Regions from separate parts of the Pantoea sp. SM3640 genome, predicted to be linked through region 3. Evidence: predicted binding sites of a transcription regulator. Region 3 holds the regulator's gene; each other region holds the start of a gene.

Region 1 (3,528 bases), 210 kb from region 3:
ACAAAACCCTCTGTAGCTTCATCACGTCTTCCTTATGTTAGTCGTCCGTCATTACTATAGCTCAAATTTACGGCGCTACCGGGCGACCTGAACGGCGGTCCAGACAACGCAGGGTGTTAGGTTCCCAGTACGCGTTGAGATTGAGGCTCTGCTCGCACTTGTCGCGGGTATCAAAGGCGCGATCGGTTTTATCAAACTCTTTTTCGACGCGGGTGTTCACTTTGTTGCGCAGCATACGCGTGTCATTCCATTGCTCTTTGTCCTGACGCGCTGCTTCATTGCTCAGCGCAGAACTGCCATCTTCAATGATCAGACGATTAGTATTCGCAGTGGCAGTCAACGCCGCTGTGGAGAGCAGCACCATCAGCACGGCAGGGATCATTTTTTTCATCACAATTTCCTTTAGTTAACGCAAACATCGCCATCCGGGACGGCTGTTGCAGCGAGTACTCATAGTATATCATCGCCGTTTCTTTGCTCACCAGCGGTGAGTCGTTTGTTTACGTTCAGGAGAGGTAAGGGTGCTGATTAAGACCGCCTTGCTGTTTTTTATTACCGCGCTGGCGGAGATCACCGGCTGCTTTCTGCCGTGGCTATGGCTGAAAAAAGGCGGATCGGCGTGGCTGTTACTGCCCGCCGCGGCGAGTCTGGCGCTGTTTGTCTGGCTGCTGACGCTGCATCCTGCCGCCAGTGGACGGGTCTATGCCGCCTATGGGGGTGTCTATGTGTTGACCGCACTGCTCTGGTTACGGGTGGTGGATGGCGTGAAGTTAAGTGCGTGGGACTGGAGCGGTGCATTGATTGCCTTCAGCGGCATGCTGATCATCGTGCTGGGCTGGGGACGCGGCTAGCGCCAGCCGTAGTGGCTGACGCGGCAGAGGCTTAGGGCTTATGCACTTTCAGGCCCGCCAGCGTCTGGCTGACCGGCATCATTTCCAGGCTATTGATATTGACATGCTTAGGCAGTGTGGCGACCCACCAGACCGCTTCAGTCACATCTTCCGGCGTCAGGGCGGTAGCGCCCTCATAGACCTGACCGGCTTTGTCATCATCGCCTTTAAAGCGCACGTTGGAAAATTCGGTACCACCAACCAGACCCGGCTCAATGTCGGTCACACGCAGCGCGGTGCCGTGCAAATCGGTACGCAGGTTCAGGCTGAACTGACGCACAAAGGCTTTGGTCGCTCCGTAAACGTTGCCCCCGGCATACGGCCAGCTGCCGGCAATGGAACCGATATTGATGATATGACCCACATCCCGCTCCACCATCTGTGGCAGCAGGGCGCGGGTCATATAGACCAGCCCCTTAGTGTTGGTGTCGATCATATTTTCCCAGTCTTCCACGTTAGCCTTGTGCGCAGGCTCAATGCCCAGCGCCAGACCGGCGTTGTTAACCAGCACGTCGATATTGCGCCATTCGGCCGGTAACTGTGCCACCGCCTCTTCAATAGCGGCACGGTTACGCACATCCAGCTGCACGGTATAGAGGCTGTCGCCCAGCTCATCCTTCAGCGCTTTCAGACGTTCCGCGCGGCGTCCGGTGGCGATCACTTTATGACCGTTCTCAATAAAGCGGCGGGTGATGCTTTCACCAAATCCAGCGGTCGCGCCGGTGACAAAAATAATCATCTCACTGTTCCTTATGCCATTTTCAGAGTCGATGGCTTCACCATAGCATTTCATTTCTGCTTCTGCGCGTGGAAAAGCAGACTGGCCTGTAAACGGATTTTAACGGGTATCCCGCTGCGCCTTTTCAGGGCAGCCTGCACCGTAAAAGGGCAGATTGTCGGGTGGCAGGCCATACTCAGGTTAACCTGTCTGCGCGATATCGCATCGCAACCGTTTGCATCGGCTCCGCAAACGGTTGCGACACTGCGGGAGGCCACTTTTGTTGCGCAACGCCCCCTTTTTTTATTAACTTACTGATATTTAAGGTTTTTATTTCATTCCAGATCTGGCACGCAGGTTGCAATGTTTTTAACAGAGATTCCTCTGCAGATAATCAATCGCGCTTTCAGAAAGGACATACCATGCTATCAGCAACCGATACGGCGATACGCGCCAGCTTCTTTGACTTCACTGGCGTGGTGGATCATCCCGACGATTTGACCGGAAAGGCTCGCTATCTGGAGGATGGCGTGCTGCTGCTGCGTGACGGACACGTAATTGGGCTGGATAGCTGGGAGAACAGCGAGGCGAAGCTGGCAGGTCATCCCGTGACCGATCTGCGTGGCAAGCTGATTGTGCCGGGCTTTGTCGATACCCATATTCACTATCCGCAGACGGAGATGATTGGTGCCTTTGGCGAACAGCTGCTGGAGTGGCTGAATCACTACACTTTCCCGGTTGAAGCGCAGTATCACTGCCCAGATCACGCGGCAAAGATGTCCGCCTTTTTCCTGCATCAGCTGCTCTCCAACGGCACCACCAGCGCGCTGGTGTTTGGCACCGTGCATCCGCAATCCGTCGACGCGCTGTTCAGCGCCGCCGAAGCCCTGAACATGCGGCTGATTGCCGGCAAAGTGATGATGGATCGCAATGCGCCCGACAATCTCATCGAAACCCCGGAACAGAGCTACCAGCAGACGCGGGCGCTGATTGAGCGCTGGCACAAACGTGGACGGCTGAATTATGCGCTGACGCCGCGCTTTGCGCCGACCTCATCCCCGCAGCTGCTGGAAAAAGTGCAGCAGCTGCGTCAGGCATTCCCGGATACCTGGCTGCACACCCATCTCAGCGAAAACCCGCAGGAGGTTGCCTGGGTGAAAGAACTGTTCCCGGAGCGCGAGGGTTATCTGGATGTTTATCATCATCACGAGCTGACCGGTCGCCGCAGCGTCTTTGCGCACTGCCTGCATCTGGAAGAGCAGGAGTGGCAGTGTCTGCACGATACCGATTCCTCCATTGCCTTCTGTCCCACCTCAAACCTGTTCCTCGGCAGCGGCCTGTTTAACATCAAACGCAGCTGGCAGCAGGGTGTGAAAGTGGGGATCGGCACCGATGTCGGCGCAGGCACCACTTTTAATATGCTGCAGACACTGGGCGAAGCCTACAAGGTGGGCCAGCTGAAGCACTACCGGCTCAGCGCCGCCGAAGCCTTTTATCACGCCACGCTGGGCGGGGCGCGGGCGCTGGATCTCGACCATGAAATCGGTAATTTCAGCGTCGGTAAAGAGGCGGACTTTGTGGTGCTCGATCCGGCGGTCTCTGCGCTGCAGCAACTCCGCATCGGCAACAGCAAAGATATCTGGGAAAAGCTGTTCGTATTAATGACGCTGGGCGACGACCGCAACATTGCCCAGACCTGGGTCGGCGGTCGTCCGGTCTGGCAGCGCGATGCACAGGAGCAAGCCGCATGATCCAGTTTCTGTTAAACAATCAGCTGGTCAGCGAAGACGCGCTCGACCCGAATCTCACCGTGCTTAACTATCTGCGCACCCGTCAGCATCGGCCTGGCACCAAAGAGGGCTGTGCCTCCGGCGACTGCGGTGCCTGTAGCGTCACGCTGGGCAAAGCTGTTGAGGGAGA
Region 2 (3,528 bases), 1.6 Mb from region 3:
TGCCACTGGCCGCAGATCAGGACACGGACATTCTGCTTCGCAGCGGTAATTTTCAGCGCGGCTTCAGAAACGGCGGGCGCGATGATCACCTCAACAAACTGGCGGCTGATAATGGCCTGCGCCGTTGCTTCATCCAGCTCGCGGTTAAAGGCAATGATGCCGCCAAACGCGGAAGTGGGGTCGGTCTGGTAAGCACGCTCGTAGGCTGCCAGCAGATCGTCACCGGTTGCGACACCACAAGGGTTGGCATGCTTAACGATGACGCACGCGGGTTCACTGAACTCTTTCACACACTCCAGTGCCGCATCCGTGTCAGCAATATTGTTATAGGAGAGCGCTTTGCCCTGAACCTGCTGCGCGGTCGCTACTGAGGCTTCAGTGATATTCTCTTCTATATAGAAGGCAGCATCCTGATGGCTGTTCTCGCCGTAACGCATATCCTGCTTCTTGATGAAGTTCAGATTGAGCGTCCGTGGGAAACGGCCGGCGGGCTGGTTGCGTTCACCGTGATAGGCAGGCACCAGGGTACCGAAGTAGTTAGCGATCATGCTGTCATACGCGGCGGTGTGTTCGAACGCTTTAATGGCCAGATCGAAACGGGTCTCAAGCGTCAGCGCGTTCTCGTGAGCGTCCATTTCAGCAATGATGGCGTCGTAGTCGCCGCTGCTGACCACAATGGCGACATCTTTATGGTTCTTGGCAGCAGAGCGCACCATGGTCGGGCCACCGATATCGATGTTTTCCACCGCATCTTCCAGTGAACATCCTTCACGGGCGACCGTCTGTGCAAAGGGATAGAGGTTAACGACCACCATGTCGATTGGGCTGATGTCGTGCTGTGCCATGATGGCATCATCCTGGCCGCGACGACCTAAAATGCCGCCATGCACTTTCGGATGCAGGGTTTTGACGCGTCCATCCATCATTTCCGGAAAACCGGTGTAGTCAGAGACTTCAGTGACAGCCAGGCCCGCATCCGCCAGCAGGCGAGCGGTTCCACCTGTGGAGAGCAGTTCGACACCGCGATGGGAGAGCGCCTGAGCAAATTCGAGGATACCGGCTTTGTCAGAGACACTGAGCAATGCGCGGCGTACAGGACGAGGTTGTTGCATGGTGGTTTATCCCTTGGCTTTGTTTCGCGTATATAAGAGCGTTACATCAGGTTTTATCGCGGTTTTCTCTTCTATATAAGAAGAAAAGATCAAAAACCTCAGGTAACGCCCCGATAAGGGGGTCCGGAATATTGCCCGGCATTGTAGCGAAAACGTTTGCGTGATGCTCGCCTAAATTTGATTAGCCCGCTCTGTGTGGATAACATTGTGCGTAACTGCGTATAACAGCGGCTTTTGCTGTGGAATGCAGCGAACGCGCTTTTTTATGCATTTTATGGGTTGCGCCTCTGTGCGAACTCCCTATAATGCGCATCCATCAACACGGAACACCGGCAACGGGAAACGGGCTGAGAGGCACAGGAGACTGCGCCGCCGGAGAAAAACTTCTGAGAAAGAGGTTGACTCTGCAGGAGGAAAGCGTAATATACGCCACCTCGCGACAGGACGCTAACGCACTGTTCGCACTGCTCTTTAACAATTTATCAGACAATCTGTGTGGGCACTCGCAGGATTGATATCAGCGTCTTAGGACGCAACAAAATATCAAAGCCTCACGAGTGAACACATAATGAAATTCATTATGACGTTTTACAGATGAGCACCGCTTAACTTGTTTAAGCAAATCAAACTTAAATTGAAGAGTTTGATCATGGCTCAGATTGAACGCTGGCGGCAGGCCTAACACATGCAAGTCGGACGGTAGCACAGAGGAGCTTGCTCCTTGGGTGACGAGTGGCGGACGGGTGAGTAATGTCTGGGGATCTGCCCGATAGAGGGGGATAACCACTGGAAACGGTGGCTAATACCGCATAACGTCGCAAGACCAAAGAGGGGGACCTTCGGGCCTCTCACTATCGGATGAACCCAGATGGGATTAGCTAGTAGGCGGGGTAATGGCCCACCTAGGCGACGATCCCTAGCTGGTCTGAGAGGATGACCAGCCACACTGGAACTGAGACACGGTCCAGACTCCTACGGGAGGCAGCAGTGGGGAATATTGCACAATGGGCGCAAGCCTGATGCAGCCATGCCGCGTGTATGAAGAAGGCCTTCGGGTTGTAAAGTACTTTCAGCGGGGAGGAAGGCGGTGCGGTTAATAACCGCGTCGATTGACGTTACCCGCAGAAGAAGCACCGGCTAACTCCGTGCCAGCAGCCGCGGTAATACGGAGGGTGCAAGCGTTAATCGGAATTACTGGGCGTAAAGCGCACGCAGGCGGTCTGTTAAGTCAGATGTGAAATCCCCGGGCTTAACCTGGGAACTGCATTTGAAACTGGCAGGCTTGAGTCTTGTAGAGGGGGGTAGAATTCCAGGTGTAGCGGTGAAATGCGTAGAGATCTGGAGGAATACCGGTGGCGAAGGCGGCCCCCTGGACAAAGACTGACGCTCAGGTGCGAAAGCGTGGGGAGCAAACAGGATTAGATACCCTGGTAGTCCACGCCGTAAACGATGTCGACTTGGAGGTTGTTCCCTTGAGGAGTGGCTTCCGGAGCTAACGCGTTAAGTCGACCGCCTGGGGAGTACGGCCGCAAGGTTAAAACTCAAATGAATTGACGGGGGCCCGCACAAGCGGTGGAGCATGTGGTTTAATTCGATGCAACGCGAAGAACCTTACCTACTCTTGACATCCACGGAATTCGGCAGAGATGCCTTAGTGCCTTCGGGAACCGTGAGACAGGTGCTGCATGGCTGTCGTCAGCTCGTGTTGTGAAATGTTGGGTTAAGTCCCGCAACGAGCGCAACCCTTATCCTTTGTTGCCAGCGATTCGGTCGGGAACTCAAAGGAGACTGCCGGTGATAAACCGGAGGAAGGTGGGGATGACGTCAAGTCATCATGGCCCTTACGAGTAGGGCTACACACGTGCTACAATGGCGCATACAAAGAGAAGCGACCTCGCGAGAGCAAGCGGACCTCACAAAGTGCGTCGTAGTCCGGATCGGAGTCTGCAACTCGACTCCGTGAAGTCGGAATCGCTAGTAATCGTGGATCAGAATGCCACGGTGAATACGTTCCCGGGCCTTGTACACACCGCCCGTCACACCATGGGAGTGGGTTGCAAAAGAAGTAGGTAGCTTAACCTTCGGGAGGGCGCTTACCACTTTGTGATTCATGACTGGGGTGAAGTCGTAACAAGGTAACCGTAGGGGAACCTGCGGTTGGATCACCTCCTTACCTGAAGATACCTTCCGGCGCAGTGTCCACACAGATTGTCTGATAGAAAATAACGAGCAAAGTGTCTTTCGAAGACAGACTTAATTGTCCCCTTCGTCTAGAGGCCCAGGACACCGCCCTTTCACGGCGGTAACAGGGGTTCGAATCCCCTAGGGGACGCCAAAGCTTGGTGACAGGTGAAAGATGTTACCCACATATCTTAAAGATGACTTACGAGTCATGTTTAAGATATTGCTCTTTAAC
Region 3 (3,528 bases):
CGCGACGATGAACGCCGCAAGCGTCGCCCGGTAAAAACGGTGACGAAAAAAACTCGTCTCAGCCCTGACCAAAAACTTAAAACGAAAAAACAAAAAAAAGTCGAACTCACTGCTAAACAGACGCCTGCTAAGAAGACCTCGCTCAAAACCGCCCGTATCAGCAAAAGCAAAGAAAAAAATAAAGAGAAGAAACGCTATGGGCATCAGCGCCAGCTGAAAACCGCTGAGGTCACCACCCGCGAGCCAGGCACGATTAAAATGAGCAAATCCCACCGCCAGCGCTATCAGAAGGCGCGTGAGACCGCAATGACCAAGCTGATGGGGCAGTTGGGTAAACCCTATCAGTGGGGCGGCACCTCTCCACATACCGGTTTCGATTGCAGCGGTCTGGTCTGGTATGCCTATAAAGACCTGGTGAAATTTAAGATCCCGCGTACCGCTAACGAGATGTATCACCTGCGTGACGCCGCGCCGATCAAGCGTGAGTCGCTGGAGAAAGGCGATCTGGTCTTCTTCCGTATTAATGGCCGCGGCACAGCGGACCACGTCGGCGTTTATTTGGGCGATGGCAAGTTTATTCAGTCGCCACGTACCGGCAAAGATATTCAGATCAGTGCATTAGGGGAAGATTACTGGCAGCGCCACTATATTGGTGCCCGTCGGGTGATGACGCCGAAAACGATACGCTGAGCAGCAGAACAGTCAGAAAAAAGCCGGGATAATCCCGGCTTTTTTTATTAGTGCAGAATGGCAGTAAAACTAAAGGCCACAATCATCAGCAGACAGCCGACAGTGGTCATCAAAGCCAGTTTCAAATCGGTACTCATTGCTTGCTCCTTAGTCACACACTTTGCAGGGATATGGCATTTTCCCACAGGGTCCGGTAAAAATCTCGTTTTATCCGTTCAGCCTTGTTAGAATCCCGCCTTTGTTGCGCAACGCGCGCAACCCTGATTCCGTTTGCGCATCTTTTCTGGCGTTTTTTCTCCGCCAGCGGCCTGTTTACCGGCCAGAAAAGCCGCATTTTTGCGGAAAAAACCCTGAGCAGACGCAAACGTTTAACATTACGCTTATCATAGAGTTAGGTAAGCACTGGAGTCCGATTTTCATGGCAACAATTAAAGATGTGGCGAAACGCGCTGGCGTCTCAACGACCACCGTTTCGCACGTCATCAATAAAACCCGCTTTGTCGCTGAAGAAACACGCGAGGCGGTCTGGCAGGCAATTAAGGAACTGCACTACTCGCCAAGTGCTGTGGCGCGCAGCCTGAAAGTAAACCACACCAAAACGCTGGGCCTGCTTGCCACCTCCAGCGAAGCGCCCTATTTCGCTGAAATTATTGAAGCGGTTGAAAACCACTGTTTTGACAAAGGCTATACGCTGATTCTGGGTAATGCGCATAACGATCTGCAAAAACAGCGCGCCTACCTCAGCATGATGGCGCAGAAGCGCGTCGATGGTCTGCTGGTGATGTGCTCTGAGTATCCGGACGATCTGCTGCAGATGCTGGAAGAGAACCGCAATATCCCGATGGTGGTGATGGACTGGGGCGAATCGCGCGCCGACTTTACTGACACGGTGCTGGATAATGCTTTCCAGGGCGGCTATCTGGCGGGACGCTATCTGATTGAACGCGGACACCGTGATATTGGTGCTATCCCCGGTCAGATGGAGCGTAACACCGGCGGTGGACGCCATGCCGGTTTCCTAAAGGCACTGGAAGAAGCGGGTATTCAGCCGCGTGCCGAGTGGATTGTACAGGGTGACTTTGAGCCGGAGTCGGGCTATCAGGCGATGCAGCAGATCCTGTCGCAGAAGCAGCGCCCGACGGCGGTGTTCTGCGGCGGTGATATCATGGCGATGGGGGCCATTTGCGCCGCCGACGAGATGGGTCTGCGCGTGCCGCAGGATATTTCGGTCATCGGCTATGACAATGTGCGCAACGCCCGCTATTTCGCCCCTGCCCTGACCACGGTGCATCAGCCAAAAGCCCAGCTGGGTGAGAAAGCGCTGGATATGCTGCTTGACCGCATCACCAGTAAGCGTGAAGTGTCTCAAACGATTGAAGTCCATCCGACGCTGATTGAGCGCCGTTCAGTGGCGGATGGTCCGTTCCGCGACTATCGCCGCTAATCCTCGCTTAACCACTCCTGATTAAGCGTTTGCGCATCACCCAGATAGCTGAGCAACCAGCCTGTCGCCGGTGATGCGCGATCCTCTGCCCAGCTGACGCAACAAGGGCTATCCGGAAATGCCACCGGCAGCGTCAGTTCGACCAGCTCGCCGCTGTCGAGCAGTGGTCTGGCCAGATGACCCGGCACCATCGCCACACACAAGCCTGCCTGCACGCACTCCAGTCCGGTTTGCCACTCCGGCACCACCAGCCTGCGCTGGTTATCCAGCGTCCATGTCATACGACGCGGCAGTGCGCGTGATGTATCTTCCAGCACCAGTGACGGCCAGCTACGCAGCGTGTCATCATCGATCTGGTTCGCCTGAGTCAGAGGATGATCGGGCGCGACCACGCAGCGCCAGTTGAGCGTACCCATATCTCGAAATGCAAACCGTCCGCCTACCGGAATCGCCTGGGTGGCCCCAATCGCAACTTCCACCCGGCCATCGGCCAGTGCATCCCAGACGCCGTTAAAAACTTCATAGCTGATGATCAGTTCCATATCGGGAAAGTGGCGATAAAAATCTTTAACAAGCTGCCGGGTGCGCTGAGGTTTGGCGATGCGGTCAACGGCAATGCTGAGCTGCCCGCGCCAGCCATTGGCCAGCTGCTGACACTGCCGCCGGGTGGCAAGCATTTTTTTGATGACGCTGCGCCCTTCCCGGACAAAATGTTCGCCTGCTGGCGTCAGCACCACTTCGCGATGCTGGCGTTCGAACAGTGGCACTGCCAGCCAGTTCTCCAGCTGACGCACCGTGTAGCTGATGGCAGAGGGCACCCGATGCAGCTCCTGAGCAGCGGCGCTGAAGCTGCCCCCGCGGGCGACCGCGTCAACGACCTCTAATGCATATTCTGACCACATAATCTGCCTTCAAAAATTTTAACAGCAATCGGCAAATATTACCGTTTCACAGCGGCAAACGCACCTTTTACACTCTGCCGCGTTCATCCTGCAAAAATGAGAATGAGATGTTGTCGAATAAAGGATTTATGCCCTACCTTGCCCTGCTGAGCATGCTCGGCTTTTTAGCCACAGATATGTATCTGCCCGCCTTTGGTGCGATGCAGCAAACGTTTAATACCTCGCCGGGCCTGATCAGCGCCAGTATGAGTCTCTTTCTGGCGGGTTTCGCCTGTGGGCAGCTCTTCTGGGGACCGCTTTCCGATCGCATTGGACGTAAACCGGTGCTGCTGGCCGGACTGGCCATGTTTGGCATCGGCTGTGCGGGCATGCTGTGGGTGAATGATACCACTCTGATGCTGGCGCTGCGCTTTGTGCAGGCGATTGGCGTCTGTGCTGCGGCCGTGAGCTGGCAGGCACTGGTAGTGGATCGCTATCCTGCCGCGCGCGCTA
Region 4 (3,528 bases), 510 kb from region 3:
AGTTCAAACAGCGTGGTCGGCGTGGTCATCGACGAATAGCCGTAGCGCAGTTTGCTGGTGCGCGGCGTCGGATTGTACGCCAGCCAGGTTACATAGGTCGGATCGTCAAAGGCGATGCCGCTGGTCTCGCCGCTGGCCCAGTTAATCTGTCGCAGGCTGGTTAAGCCGCGCTGGCGCTCCTCAACCACCAGCCAGTCGCGGAACAGCTGGAAATCCTCCATAACCACCTGTTCCCGTGCCGGGATCAGCGTTTCCCAGCGAGTCTCATCCAGATAGCGACTGCGATACAGCCCGAAGTTTTTGCCTTCGCGATTGGAGCGAATGAAGAACTGATGATCGTAATGGTCGATGCTGTATTCATGATCGCGACGGCGCGGCAGAAAGACATGTGGCTGTGCATCGGGGAAGTTCGCATCGATCAGCTGAATTTCGCTGGTGTTGGTGCTGTAGAGCGCAATCATGATGAACTGCTTGGAGGTGCTCTTGTGCACGCTGAGATGATAGGTGTCATCCTGCTCTTCGTAGACGAGCTTGTCTTCCGACTGCGGCATACCCAGTTCATGTCGCCACACCTGATACGAGAGCAGCGTCTGCGGATGTTTCTGCACATAGTAGATCGTACGGGAGTCGTTGCCCCAGGCGAAGCTCGATGAGGCGTTACTCAGCACTTCAGGATACCAGCTGCCACTCTCCAGGTTGCGGAACCGGATGCCGTACTGGCGTCGCGACAGGAAATCTTCGGCCAGCGCCATGACCCGGTTATCGGGGCTGATGTGCAGCGCGCCCATCGTGTAAAAATCGCTGTGCGAGGCGCGCTGGTTGGCATCCAGCAGCAGACTCCACTCGCCAGACTCCTCGCTTGCTGCCGGTTGCCGGTAATAGGCCGGATATTCGTTACCGCTCTGATAGCGGCTCTGATAGCGGTAACCGTTTTTCACATAGGGCACAGAGTGATCTTCCGGCGGCAGCCGATCGATAATCTCTTTTAATACCCGGTCCTGCAGCGGCTGCTGCGATGACATGATTTTTTTGCCGTAATTGTTTTCGGCACGCAGGTAATCAAGGACTTCGCTGTTTTCACGTTTGTCGTCGCGCAGCCAGTAATAATCGTCAACGCGCGTCTCGCCGTGCAGCGTCATCTCATGGGGAATTTTTTTTGCGATGGGTGCTTTCATCCATCCGTCTCCATCAACGTAATGATCTGTAAGCGTAACACTTCGGCAGCCGGAAGCCAGGTATGACGAGAGAAGCTGCCGCTGGCCAATCACTTCGTGTGACCAGCCAGCGGACTTCAGCCAGGATTAACCGGCAGGCAGACGGGCTTTTTCAGCCTCAAGATCCTGCTGGATGCCGTCGCGGACATCCTGAGGAATTTTCAGCGCGTCGCCCAGCGCGGAGAGATAGCTGCGTTCCATGAAGTGATCGACGTCGATAGCGGTACAGCTCAGGAAGTAAAGCTCCAGCGCCTCTTCCTCATTTTTCACATCGGCGGCCAGCCACTGCGGGTCCAGCGGGCGGTTCATCGCTTTCTGAATCAGCTGTTCTGCATCCTGGCCGTAACCGGACTGATGAATATTCTGCTCAATGGCTGCCCGCTCCTGATCGTCGATGTGTCCGTCACTTTTAGCGGCAAACACCAGCGCCGTGACCAGACGTTCAGCGCGCTGGTCTATGGGCGTCTGAGCCACGCCAAAGTCAGGTTCATTCTGGTGCGCTTCGCTGACCTGCTGCTTATATTTGTTCCACAGCACCGCACCAGCGGCCGCGCCACCACCAATAATCAGCGCTTTGCCGCCATATCTGGTCAGCAGTTTGCGTGAAGACTTACTGGAGACCAGCATGGCGGCCAGACCGCCCAGCGCACCCGGTGCCAGCATGTCACTTAAGCCGCCGCCCGATTTGCCTTCACCGCCCTTCTTTGCCAATACCGACTGAATCTGTTGCAACCAGTTATTCATCATTCACTCCTTTCAGGATGTCAGCCCGCTATCCTGACCAAAAGCTTGTCAGGAAACGTCAGAGCGGGAAAAGTACGGCAAAAAGCAGTGTCAAATGGACGAAAGATGAGAACGCAAACGTTTTCGTTTATACTTGCGCGCGAATTTTGACTGCTTAGGTGAATGTATGACGACTCTCGGAACAGCGCTGCGTCCGGCGGCGACGCGTGTAATGCTATTGGGTTCAGGTGAACTGGGTAAAGAGGTGGCGCTGGAGTGTCAGCGTCTGGGTGTGGAAGTGATTGCGGTGGATCGTTACGCCGATGCCCCGGCGATGCATGTCGCCCATCGCAGCCATGTGATCAATATGCTGGATGGGGCAGCGCTGGCTGCGCTGATTGCCGAAGAGAAGCCTGATTTTGTGGTGCCGGAAATTGAAGCCATCGCCACGGATACGCTGGTTGAGCTGGAGCAGCAGGGCCAGCGCGTGGTTCCGACCGCCCGTGCCGCAAAGCTGACCATGAACCGCGAAGGCATTCGCCGCCTGGCGGCTGAAGAGTTGTCACTGCCCACTTCACGCTATCGCTTTGCCGACAGCAAAGCGCGTTTCGATGAAGCCGCGACCGAAATCGGCTTCCCATGCATTGTAAAGCCGGTGATGAGTTCATCCGGCAAAGGCCAGAGCTTTATCCGCGACGCCAGCCAGCTGGAGAAAGCCTGGGACTATGCCCAACAGGGTGGCCGCGCCGGTGCCGGTCGCGTCATCGTCGAAGGCGTTGTTAACTTCGATTTTGAGATCACCCTGCTGACCATCAGCGCCGTCGATGGCATTCACTTCTGTGCGCCGATTGGTCACCGACAGGAGGATGGCGACTATCGTGAATCCTGGCAGCCGCAGCAGATGAGTGACCTGGCGCTGCAGCGGGCGCAGGATGTTGCCGCGCAGGTGGTGAAGGCGCTGGGCGGTTATGGCCTGTTTGGCGTTGAGCTGTTTGTCTGCGGTGATGAGGTGGTATTCAGTGAAGTGTCGCCACGTCCCCACGACACCGGGATGGTGACGCTGATTTCACAGGATCTGTCAGAGTTTGCGCTGCACGTGCGGGCGTTCCTGGGTCTGCCGATTGGTGGGATTCGTCAGTATGGTCCATCGGCATCTGCCGTTATCCTGCCGCAACTGACCAGCCAGAATGTGCAGTTTGTAAATGTCGAAGCCGCACTGGGGGCCGGTCTGCAACTGCGGCTGTTCGGCAAGCCGGAGATCAGCGGGCTGCGTCGTCTGGGCGTCGCGCTGGCCAGCGGTGACAGCACCACGCAGGCGATTGCGCGTGCAGTTGCCAGCGCAGCGGCGGTTACGGTTCAGGGGTAAAGGTGTGCGGTGAGCAGACGCTCACCGCCATCACTTACTTCGCGCCTTCGACAGCTTCGCGAGCCAGGCGGGTGATGCGATCCCAGTCGCCCGCTTCCAGCGCATCGTTAGGCACCAGCCAGGAGCCGCCGATGCACAGCACGCTTTTCAGCGCCAGATAGTCACGGTAGTTGGCCGGAGAGATTCCGCCGGTCGGACAGAAACGCACCTGCGGGAAAGGTCCGC

What was found. The regulator PurR, encoded in region 3, represses purine synthesis genes. The targets are predictions, from matches to a motif close to CANGCAAACGTTTGCNTG.
Region 1: guaD (guanine deaminase) is a predicted target of PurR. The motif match lies at 1,833-1,850, and genes of this name have one in related genera.
Region 2: purH (bifunctional phosphoribosylaminoimidazolecarboxamide formyltransferase/IMP cyclohydrolase) is a predicted target of PurR. The motif match lies at 1,258-1,275, and genes of this name have one in related genera.
Region 4: purT (formate-dependent phosphoribosylglycinamide formyltransferase) is a predicted target of PurR. The motif match lies at 2,069-2,086, and genes of this name have one in related genera.

The regions. Positions count from the first base shown of each region.
Region 1 covers NZ_CP064872.1:1,848,499-1,852,026, forward strand. The annotation lists gene IV493_RS08530 (DUF1161 domain-containing protein) at 1-22, opposite strand, end outside; gene IV493_RS08535 (DUF1283 family protein) at 68-391, opposite strand; gene IV493_RS08540 (YnfA family protein) at 525-851, shown strand; gene ydfG (bifunctional NADP-dependent 3-hydroxy acid dehydrogenase/3-hydroxypropionate dehydrogenase YdfG) at 883-1,629, opposite strand; gene guaD (guanine deaminase) at 2,031-3,359, shown strand; gene xdhA (xanthine dehydrogenase small subunit) at 3,356-3,528, shown strand, end outside.
Region 2 covers NZ_CP064872.1:3,615,495-3,619,022, reverse strand. The annotation lists gene purH (bifunctional phosphoribosylaminoimidazolecarboxamide formyltransferase/IMP cyclohydrolase) at 1-1,112, opposite strand, end outside; rRNA gene IV493_RS16775 (16S ribosomal RNA) at 1,744-3,285, shown strand; tRNA gene IV493_RS16770 (tRNA-Glu) at 3,372-3,447, shown strand.
Region 3 covers NZ_CP064872.1:2,055,000-2,058,527, forward strand. The annotation lists gene IV493_RS09540 (C40 family peptidase) at 1-690, shown strand, start outside; gene IV493_RS09545 (YnhF family membrane protein) at 738-827, opposite strand; gene purR (HTH-type transcriptional repressor PurR) at 1,109-2,134, shown strand; gene punR (DNA-binding transcriptional activator PunR) at 2,131-3,036, opposite strand; gene punC (purine nucleoside transporter PunC) at 3,144-3,528, shown strand, end outside.
Region 4 covers NZ_CP064872.1:1,548,095-1,551,622, reverse strand. The annotation lists gene IV493_RS07050 (prolyl oligopeptidase family serine peptidase) at 1-1,175, opposite strand, end outside; gene IV493_RS07045 (tellurite resistance TerB family protein) at 1,302-1,958, opposite strand; gene purT (formate-dependent phosphoribosylglycinamide formyltransferase) at 2,125-3,303, shown strand; gene IV493_RS07035 (bifunctional 4-hydroxy-2-oxoglutarate aldolase/2-dehydro-3-deoxy-phosphogluconate aldolase) at 3,338-3,528, opposite strand, start outside.